2 regions of the Embleya scabrispora genome follow, and region 2 is predicted to be linked to the other one. Evidence: riboswitches for the same ligand, from Rfam matches in the RefSeq annotation. Region 2 holds a riboswitch; the other holds the start of a gene.
What was found. Region 2 has a riboswitch for cobalamin ahead of B4N89_RS48435 (ABC transporter substrate-binding protein). Riboswitches for the same ligand answer to the same signal wherever they lie in the genome.

Region 1: linked by a shared signal. The riboswitch ahead of metE (5-methyltetrahydropteroyltriglutamate--homocysteine S-methyltransferase) and the one ahead of B4N89_RS48435 (ABC transporter substrate-binding protein) in region 2 are both predicted to bind cobalamin.

Annotation. Positions count from the first base shown of each region.
Region 1 covers NZ_MWQN01000001.1:6,228,880-6,233,533, forward strand. The annotation lists gene metE (5-methyltetrahydropteroyltriglutamate--homocysteine S-methyltransferase) at 1-1,807, opposite strand, end outside; cobalamin riboswitch at 1,972-2,190, opposite strand; gene B4N89_RS27165 (flagellar hook-length control protein FliK) at 2,419-2,952, opposite strand; cobalamin riboswitch at 3,136-3,210, opposite strand; gene B4N89_RS27170 (cobalamin-binding protein) at 3,486-4,430, opposite strand; gene B4N89_RS51670 (hypothetical protein) at 4,514-4,654, opposite strand, start outside.
Region 2 covers NZ_MWQN01000004.1:396,045-400,698, reverse strand. The annotation lists gene B4N89_RS42265 (hypothetical protein) at 1-15, shown strand, start outside; gene B4N89_RS42260 (sensor histidine kinase) at 18-1,226, shown strand; gene B4N89_RS42255 (response regulator transcription factor) at 1,223-1,906, shown strand; cobalamin riboswitch at 1,955-2,169, shown strand; gene B4N89_RS48435 (ABC transporter substrate-binding protein) at 2,188-3,267, shown strand; gene B4N89_RS42250 (FecCD family ABC transporter permease) at 3,264-4,346, shown strand; gene B4N89_RS42245 (ABC transporter ATP-binding protein) at 4,343-4,654, shown strand, end outside.

The DNA.
Region 1 (4,654 bases), on a different contig from region 2:
GGTCGTTGACCTCGTCGCGCAGCGCGAGCGCGACCTGTCGGGCGGTGTCGCCGAGCGGTTGGTCGTCGCGGACGAAGGACCAGGCGAGCATGGTCACCGGTCCGGTCAGCATGCCCTTGACGGGTCGGTCGGACAACGACTGGGCGAACGAGGTCCAGCGCACGGTCATCGGTTCGGGACGGGAGATGTCGCCGGCCAGGATCGGCGGGCGTACATACCGGGTGCCGTACGACTGGACCCAGCCGTGTCGGGTGGCCACGTATCCGGTGAGCTGTTCGGCGAAGTACTGGACCATGTCGTTGCGTTCGGCCTCACCGTGCACCAGGACGTCGATGCCGGCCTTCTCCTGGAAGGAGATCACGTCGCGGATCTCGGCTTCGATGCGCTCCTCGTACCCGGCGCCGTCGATGCGTCCCGCGCGCAGGTCGGCGCGGGCGGCGCGCAGTTCGGCGGTCTGCGGGAAGGAGCCGATGGTGGTCGTGGGCAGCAACGGCAGGCCCAGGTGCGCGCGCTGGGCCTCGGCCCGTTCGGCGTACGGCTTGCCGCGGCGCGCGTCGGCTTCGGTGACCGCGGCGGCGCGGGCGCGTACGGCGGGGTCGTGGGTGAGTGCGGAGGCCTTGCGCGCGGCCAGGTCGGCGCGGTTGGCGGCGAGGTGGGTCGCGATGGTGTCGGTGCCCTGGCTCAGACCGCGGGCCAGGGTGACGATCTCCTCGGTCTTCAGCCGGGCGAAGGCGAGCCATCGGGCGATCTGGGGGTCGATGTCGCGTTCCGCGTCGGCGTCCAGCGGCACGTGCAACAGCGAGCAGGAGGCGGCGACGTCGACGCGGTCGGCCAGGCCCAGCAGTATGCCGAGCGTGGTCAGCGACTTGCCGAGGTCGTTGATCCACACGTTGCGGCCGTCCACGACGCCGGCGACCAGACGTTTGCCGGGCAGCCCGCCGACGGCGGCCAGCGCGTCCAGGTTGGCGGCGGCGGAGCCGGTGAAGTCCAGTGCCAGGCCCTCGATCGGGGCCTTGGCCAGGGTGGGCAGCGCCTCGCCGAGCCGGTCGAAGTACGAGGCCACGAGGAGCTTGGGCCGGTCGGTCAGTCCGCCGAGGTCGCGGTAGACGCGGGCTGCGGCGCCCAGTTCGGCGAAGCTGCGGTCCTGCACCAGCGCCGGCTCGTCGAGTTGTACCCACTCGGCCCCGGCTCCGCGCAGGTCGGCGAGCAACCGCGCGTACACCGGAAGCAGCCGGTCCAGCAGGGTCAGCGGCTGGAAGTCGGCCGCTACGCCCGGTGCGGGCTTGGCCAGTAGGAGGTAGGTGAGCGGGCCCACCAGCACCGGCCGGGCGGTCAGGCCCAGCGCGACGGCCTCTCGGAACTCGGCTACCTGCTTCGTGGAGTTCGCCTCGAAGACGGTGTCCGGCCCGAGTTCGGGGACGAGGTAGTGATAGTTGGTGTCGAACCACTTGGTCATCTCGAGCGGCGCGACGTCTTGCGTGCCGCGGGCCATGGCGAAGTAGCCGTCCAGGGCGTCGGCTTCGACGGCGGCGCGATGCCGGGCCGGGATGGCGCCCACGGCGACGGTGGTGTCGAGGACGTGGTCGTACAGCGAGAAGTCGCCGGTGGGCACCTCGTGGATGCCGGCCTCGGCGAGGCGTCGCCAGTTGGCGAGGCGCAGTTCGGCCGAGGTGTCCCGAAGCGCCTGTGCGTCGATGCGGCCGGCCCAGTAGCCCTCGACGGCCTTCTTCAGTTCCCGGTTCGGGCCCTGACGGGGATAGCCGTACACGGTGGCACGGGCTGCCGCGGCTGCGGTCTTGGTGGTCACGGAACTCTCCTTCGCGAGCCTGTCGACAAGATCCCGGAGATGGATCGCAGGCACGAAGGGATGGCAAACCACACGGGCCACGTCGGCGTACTCGCGCGCACATACGTGTCCCACCGGTTGTCCGCCGACCCGCCCACGAGGTCACCGAGCTCTCCGTGCGCTGCGACAGCGCACGGGCAGTGGCAGGTCTTCGGACTCGCGGGCACATCCACCAAGGGTGGACACCTACTGGCCGTCGCTTCCCGGATCCGACACGGATCCAGTGCTGTTGACGGCGGTCGTTCCCACTCACCGCTGCGGGGCAGTCCCGGATTCTCACCGGGTTCCCTCTTGCGACGCGCCTACCCGGATGGCAGGGCGAACCGACTGCGTGCGACAGCTTAGACGTACAAGAGGCACCCGGGGGAGCCCGGTGCACGCGCCCGAGGGCAAGAGCACGCCTCGAAGGCGTGGACGCAGCCGGCGTCGTTGCGATCGAGTCGGTGCTCGTGACGCGTTGCCGCGTTCGTCCCGGGCGGCCTGCCCCCACAGGGGGTGATCCTGTTGGAACGAACGCGGTCGCGACCTCGAGGCCGAGCCTGCCTCGGGGTCACCGGCGGATCGGATCGGCGCTACGGGCGCGTCGGGGCCACGCGCGGCGGCGGATTGGTGGTGTCCGTCTTGTCCTTGGAGAACGACCAACCCTCGAAGCTGCCCAGCGGAGGCTTGCGGGCGCTCGCGCCCCACGAACTGTAGGTCCAAGTGCCGTTGTTGGGCGCGTGCCAATAAGACCAGTAGGCGGATGCCGGCGGGGTGTTGACGCACGGTTCGGTGTCGACGCCGGGCTTGCCCTCGATCCGGCAGATGAACGCCTCGCCCCAGCGGTTGGTGCCCTGGATCTGGAAGCCGGCGTTCTTCAGCGCGGCCAAGCCCGTGGCCTGGTCGCCGGGCGCACAGCGAGTGAGCGTCGCCCCGCCGAGTTCCTGGAAGTCGACGATCACGGTGACGCCGTTGGCGTTCGGGCAGACGCCGGCGGAGCCCTTGGTGGGGTCGATGGCGTAGGCGGCCGGGGCGTTCACGGTGATCTGGGCGGTGGCGGGCAGCACGAGCAGGGCGAGCGCCCCGACCATCCGACCTATTCGAGCCTTGTTTCCACGAATCTTCACGCGCGGATCCCTTCGTGCGACGGGCGTCGGCGCGAGCGGCGAGAGCGATGCCGACCGGGCCGAGCGATGTTCCTCTCGGGACCGCGCACCCCCGGTATCCACCGACAAGACATCGCCGGACGTGAAATCCGGGCCTCAGCGTGCAGTCCACGACAGCTGGAGCCTCTAACTCGTACGAATCCAGGTGTTCCGACTCGCGGTGGCCTGCCGGCCACCGCCTACGGTTGCGGGTCAGCGCCGGATTTCGACCGGCTTCCCCTGGAATCCGAACTATGCGGTTGTCGCCGACCTGAAGAGAGCCAGCTTGCGGAGCGTACGAGATGCCCTGTTCTTCGGACAACGGGTCATACGACGAATCCGCGATGTCGTTCGTCACCTTCTTGGGTGCTCAACGCTGGTTTGCACAACGGCGGTTCGGTCAGCCGGGCCGCACTGGGCCCCACGACAGGGGGCAACGGCGCGTTTCGACGAGCAAGTTCGAGGAGCACGCGATGCCGGCGACAGGGCGCGTCGGCCCGCCGGTGAACCGGTGGTCAGCCGCGTGTCGTCTCCGCGCCCGCGTCGCCCGGCAGTCGTCGCGCCTCGGCGTGGGTCACCGGCGCACCGGCCGTGACGTCGTGCAATACCCATGCGAGCACCTCGGCGCCGCGCACCACACGGGGGCCGGGGCGGTTGAAGTACGCCGGTCCGTCGAGCACCCACACCCGCCCGGACCGCACGGCGGGCAGGTCCGACCATCCCGGCAGAGACGTCAGCAGGCTCGCCTCCGATTCGGTGCGCTCGGGCGCGAACCCGCACGGCAGCACCAGGATCACATCCGGCCGGGAGTCTCGAACCGCAGCCCACTCCACGGCTTTGGTGTGTTCGCCGGGCGCGGCGAGCAGCGGTTCGCCGCCGGCCAGGGCGATCTGCTCGGGGACCCAGTGCCCGGCGGGCCACAGCGGGTCGAGCCATTCGATGGCCGCGACCCGGGGCCTCGGCCGCCCCGCGACCGCCGCGGCCACGGCCGCCATGCGGGCCCGCAACTCCCGCAGCCGCGCGGCTGCGACGTCCGCGACTCCCAGCACCGCACCCACGTGGGTCAGTGTGTCGAGGACGTCCGGCAGCGTGCGCGGTTCCAGACTGACCACGCGCGGACCGGTGTCCAGAACCCGAACCGTCTCGGAGACCGCCGTGTACGACACCGCGCACACCGCGCACAGATCCTGCGTGAGGACGACATCGGGCGCCAACTCCGCGAGGCGCTCGGCGTCCAACGTGTACAGCGACGAACCCCGGTGCGCCGCACCGCCGACGGCCTCGGAGATCTCCCGACTGCTCAGCCGATCCGCATCGAACTCCGCACGGGTGACCACCGGCACCCCGGCGACATCCCCCGGCGGCCAGTCGCATTCGTGGGTGCGGCCTACCAAGTCGCCCACGAGTCCGAGTTCGGCGACCAGATCGGTGGCTGCGGGCAACAACGAGACGATGCGCATCCAGCAAGCGTAGGTCGCACGCGACGGCACGGGGCCCACAGCCGGCGGGGACCGCGATGTGACAGCGTCGGCGCGACCTTCGGTCAGCGCACCGTGTCCGAGGTGCGGATGGCCTCTCCTCGGCGCGGAATCTCGCCGATAGCTTTATTGCCATGTCCGTCGGAATCATCTCGCCCCGGAGACCGGGCCTCGGCTCGGCCCGAACCACGGCCATCCACGATCAC
Region 2 (4,654 bases):
GACCACGCGCTCTGACCATGGGATATGGTCGCGCCGTGCCCGTATCCGAGAGTGTTCCCGTCCCCGGGTCGGCCCGGGGACGGGAGTCCGGCCCGCGAGCGACGGCACGCCACGATCCCCGGGTGCAGTGGGTCGTCAGCCTCGGCGTCATCGCCGTGGGCATCGCGACGATCCGCCCGGTGGGCTCCAGCGGTCGCGGTCTGGCCGTCGTCGTCCTCATCGCGCTCAACTCCCTGTTCCTGCTGGGCCGCAACGTCCCCGAGGACAGGGTCCCCCCACGCGTGGGCGTGGTATGGATGGTGCTGGGCCTCGTGGCGGCGGCCGCCCTGGTCGGCACCGCCCGCGGCGGTACGAGCTATCTGTTCGCGTACTTCCTCGTCGGCCACATCGGCTACCGCCTGCCGCTTGCGCAGGCGGCCCCGCTCGCGGTGCTGGGCGGGCTGCTCTGCGGTGGCGTGCTGTACCTGCATCTCGGCCCGGGCCACGAGGCGTTGCCCTGGGGCCTGGGATTGTCCACCACCCTGCCGGTGGTGATGGGGATCATCAGCCGCAGTCGACAGCGGGCGGTGGAGGCCGTGATCGAATCCGCCGAATCCGCCGAGCGCGCCGCCCGCGCCGAGGCCCGCACGGCCGCACTGGCCGAGCGCAGCCGGATCGCCCGGGACGTGCACGACGTCCTCGCACACTCGCTGGCCGGCATCAACATGCAACTCGAACTCGTCGACGCCCTCCTCGACACGGGCGACCTGGCCAAGGTTCGCGAAGCCAACGACAAGGCGCACAGTCTGGTGAAAGAGAGCCTGAAGCAGGCCCAATGGACCGTCCACGCGCTGCGCGAGGACGCGCTGCCGCTCATGGCGAGCCTGACCGCCATGGTCGAGTCGTCGGGCCACCGGGACGCGCTCACCGTCGGCGGCACCGTACGCGAACCACCCGCCCGGACGGTCCAGCACCTGCTGCGGATCGCCCAGGAGGCGCTGACCAACGCCGCCCGGCACGCCCCCGGCGGCGATGTGCGGGTGGAGGTGACGTTCGCAGCCGCGTCGATCACACTGCGGATCCGCAACGGCCCCGCCACCTTGGAGGCGGCCGGGCCCGGCGGCGGCATGGGACTGATCGGCATGCGCGAACGCATCGCCATGGTGGACGGAACCCTCACGGCCGGACCGATCACCGAAGGACCGGAACGAGGCGGCTGGCAGGTGGAGGCGGTGATCCCGGAATGAACGACACCACAGGGCACGACCCGCGATCGGCCGACGCGACCCGGCGGCTGCGGGTGGTGGTGGCCGACGACCAGGCCGCCATCCGCGAACCGCTGGCGGCCGTGCTCGCGCTCGCCGAGGACATAGACGTCGTCGCGGCCGCCGCGGACGGGGACGAGGTGCTCGCCGCCGCGGCCGCGGGCCCGGTGGACGTGGTGCTCATGGACCTGCGCATGCCCCGGACCGACGGCATCGAGGCGACCCGGCGACTGACCGAGGAACACCCCGGGGTGGCCGTCGTCGTCCTGACCACCTTCGCCGACGACGACTCGATCCTGGCCGCGCTGAGCGCGGGTGCGCGCGGCTACCTGACCAAGAACGCGGGCCGCCAGGACATCGTCCGCGCGATCCGGGCCGCCGCCGCGGGCCAGTCCGTGCTCGACCGCGAGGTCCAGGACCGGCTGCTCGCCACCGTCCGCACCCGGGCCACGACGCCGAAAGACAACCTCCCCGACGACATAACACCCCGTGAACGCGAAGTCCTCGCGCTCATCGGCCAAGGCCTGCCCAACCGGGCCATCGCCGAGAAACTCTTCATCAGCGAGGCCACCGTCAAGACCCACATCAACAACCTTTTCGCCAAAGCCGGCATTCGCGACCGCGCCGACGCGGTGCGCCGAGCCATCGCGGCGGGTCTGTAACGCGGTTCCGGCTCCGGCCGCCGCGTCGAGCGCCGGCGAGACGCGACGAGCGGTTTGGTAGCCTGTGGCCGCCGTGGTGTACGGGAAGCCGGTCGAATGCCGGCGCGGCCCTCGCCACTGTAGCCGCGGAGTTCCGCAGCCCTCGCCGACCGCTCCCCAGGCGGTCGGGGTCACTGGATGGATCGGGAACGAGCCAACCGGGAAGGCCGGCCGCGGAGCGTCGATGCGGAAGCCAGGAGACCGGCCACGGCGCGACATGTTCCACGAGGGTTGGAGAACACATGCCCCGCGCTGCCCTGCGCCCGTTTCGAGCCGAACGTTCCATACCTCCGGCGGGCGCCCCGCACTCCGTGCGCCCCATACGCTCCACCCGCTCCGGTCTCGCCGCCGTGGCGCTCCTGCTCGTCGGCGCGCTCGGCGCCTGCACGGGCGCGCCCGAGGCCGACAAGCCCGTCGCGGCGGCGGGGAGCAGCCACCCGACACCGGTGAGCGTGAACAGGTGCGGCGTCACCACCACCGTGACGGCACCGCCGGCCCGGCTGGTCACCCTCAACCAGGGCGCCACCGAAGTCGCCCTGGCCCTCGACCTGCAGACCCGGATGGCCGGAACGGCGTACCTCGACGACGCGGTCCCGGCGCGATGGAAGACGGCCTACGACACCGTCCCGGTGCTCTCCGAGAAGTACCCGTCCAAGGAGAAACTCCTCGCGGCGCGCCCGGACTTCCTCTACGCCTCCTACTCCAGCGCGTTCACCGACAAGGTGGCGGGCACGCGGGACGAACTGGGTTCCCAGGGCATCACCACCTACCTGTCGCCGCTGGGTTGCGCCGACGGCAAGCAGTCGGCGTCGCCCTCCTTCCAGGCGGTATGGGACGAACTGGGCGATGTCGCCGAGCTGTTCGGCGTCGCACCGCGTGCCGCCGCCATCCGGGACACGCAGCAGCGGCAACTGGCCGAAGTCACCGCCAAGTCGACGGGCAAGGGCCTGAAGGTGCTCTGGTACGACTCGGATACCAAGACCCCCTACGTCGGCGCGGGCCACGGCGGACCCCAGCTCGTGCTCGACGCCGTCGGCGCCCGCAACGTCTTCGACACGCTGCCCGGTGGCTGGAAGAGCACGAGTTGGGAGCAGGTGGTCGCGGCGGACCCGGACGCCATCGTGCTCGCGGACGCCGGGTGGGACACCGCACAATCCAAGATCGACTATCTCGAACACGACCCCGTGCTGAGCAAGCTCAAGGCCGTCCAACGCCGTGCGTACGTGGTCGTGCCGTTCTCCGAGTCGACCCCCGGCGTGCAACTCGCCGACGGTGCCGTCCGGGTCTCGGCCGGCCTGGGCAACCTGACTCCGCGTCCGTGACCGCTCGTCCCGCCGCACGACTCGCCGGCGCGAGTCGTGCGGCGGTGGCCCTGGCCGTCGCCGCAGTGCTGCTGCTGTCCACCGTTGTGCTCGGCCTCGCCGTGGGATCGGTGCACGAGCCGCCGCACGTCGTGGCCGACGTGGTGCTGCGCCGACTGGGCCTCGGTGGCTCCGACGTCACGCCGTTGGACGATCAGATCGTCTGGCAACTTCGGCTGCCGCGCGTCCTGGGGGCCGCCGCGACCGGCGCGGGACTCGCGGTGTGCGGGGCCGTGTTGCAGACCCTGACCGGCAACGACCTGGCCGACCCCTACCTGCTCGGGATCTCCAACGGCGCCGCCGTCGGCGCGGTCACCGTGATCGTCCTCGGTGTAGGGGTCTCCGGCACCGCGGGAATCGGCGCGCTCCCGGCCGCCGCCTTCGTCGGTGCCCTGCTCGCCGTCCTCGTCGTGCTGACCCTGGCCGGGGCGCACAGCCGGACCCTGCCGGCCTCGCGAACCGTGCTGGCCGGCATCGCGGTGGGGCAGTTGTGCGGCGCGTACACCTCGTTCGTCGTGCTCGTCCTCGGCGACCGCAACGCCGCTCGCGGCGTCATGGAGTGGACGCTGGGTTCGGTGGCCGGGGTGCGGTGGAACACGGCCGTCTTCCTGGTCGCGGTGGCCGTCCTCGGCACGGTGGCGATGGGCGCGGCCGCCCGGGACCTCGACGCGTTCGCGTTCGGCGAGACCGCGGCCCGTTCCGTCGGCGTGCACGTCGAACGGACCCGCTGGGCCCTGATCGCCGCGGCGGCGCTGGTGACCGCGTGTCTGGTGGCCAATACCGGCGTCATCGGGTTCGTGGGTCTGGTCGTGCCGCACGTGGTCCGCCTGGTGTGCGGTCCGCGCCACGCCCTCCTGCTGCCGATGTCCGCACTCGTGGGCGCGTCGCTGCTCGTGGGCAGCGACATCGTGGCGCGCTCGGTGCTCCCGGAGCAGGAGATCCCCGTCGGCGTCGTCACCGCCGGGCTCGGAGCGCCGTTCTTCGCATGGTTGTTGTGGCGCCAGGCGGCAGGCAGGTCGGCCGGGGGGAGTCGGTCGTGATCAACGCGAACCGGGCGGGGCCGGCCGCCGAGAACGTAGGCGTGCGCGTCGACGGCGCCACATTGTTGACGGACGTGACGGTCGGCTTCGCCCTCGGCCGGGTGACGGGCCTGCTCGGGCCGAACGGTGCCGGCAAGACGACGCTGCTACGGGTCCTGGCCGGTCTGCGCCGGCCGCAGACGGGCCGAGTCCTCCTCGACGGCGACGACCTGTACGGCCTCACGGCCCGCCGACGCGCGCGCAGGGTGGCCTTCATGGAGCAGCAGGCCGACACCGCGCTGCCGCTGACGGCCCGCCAGGTCATCGAT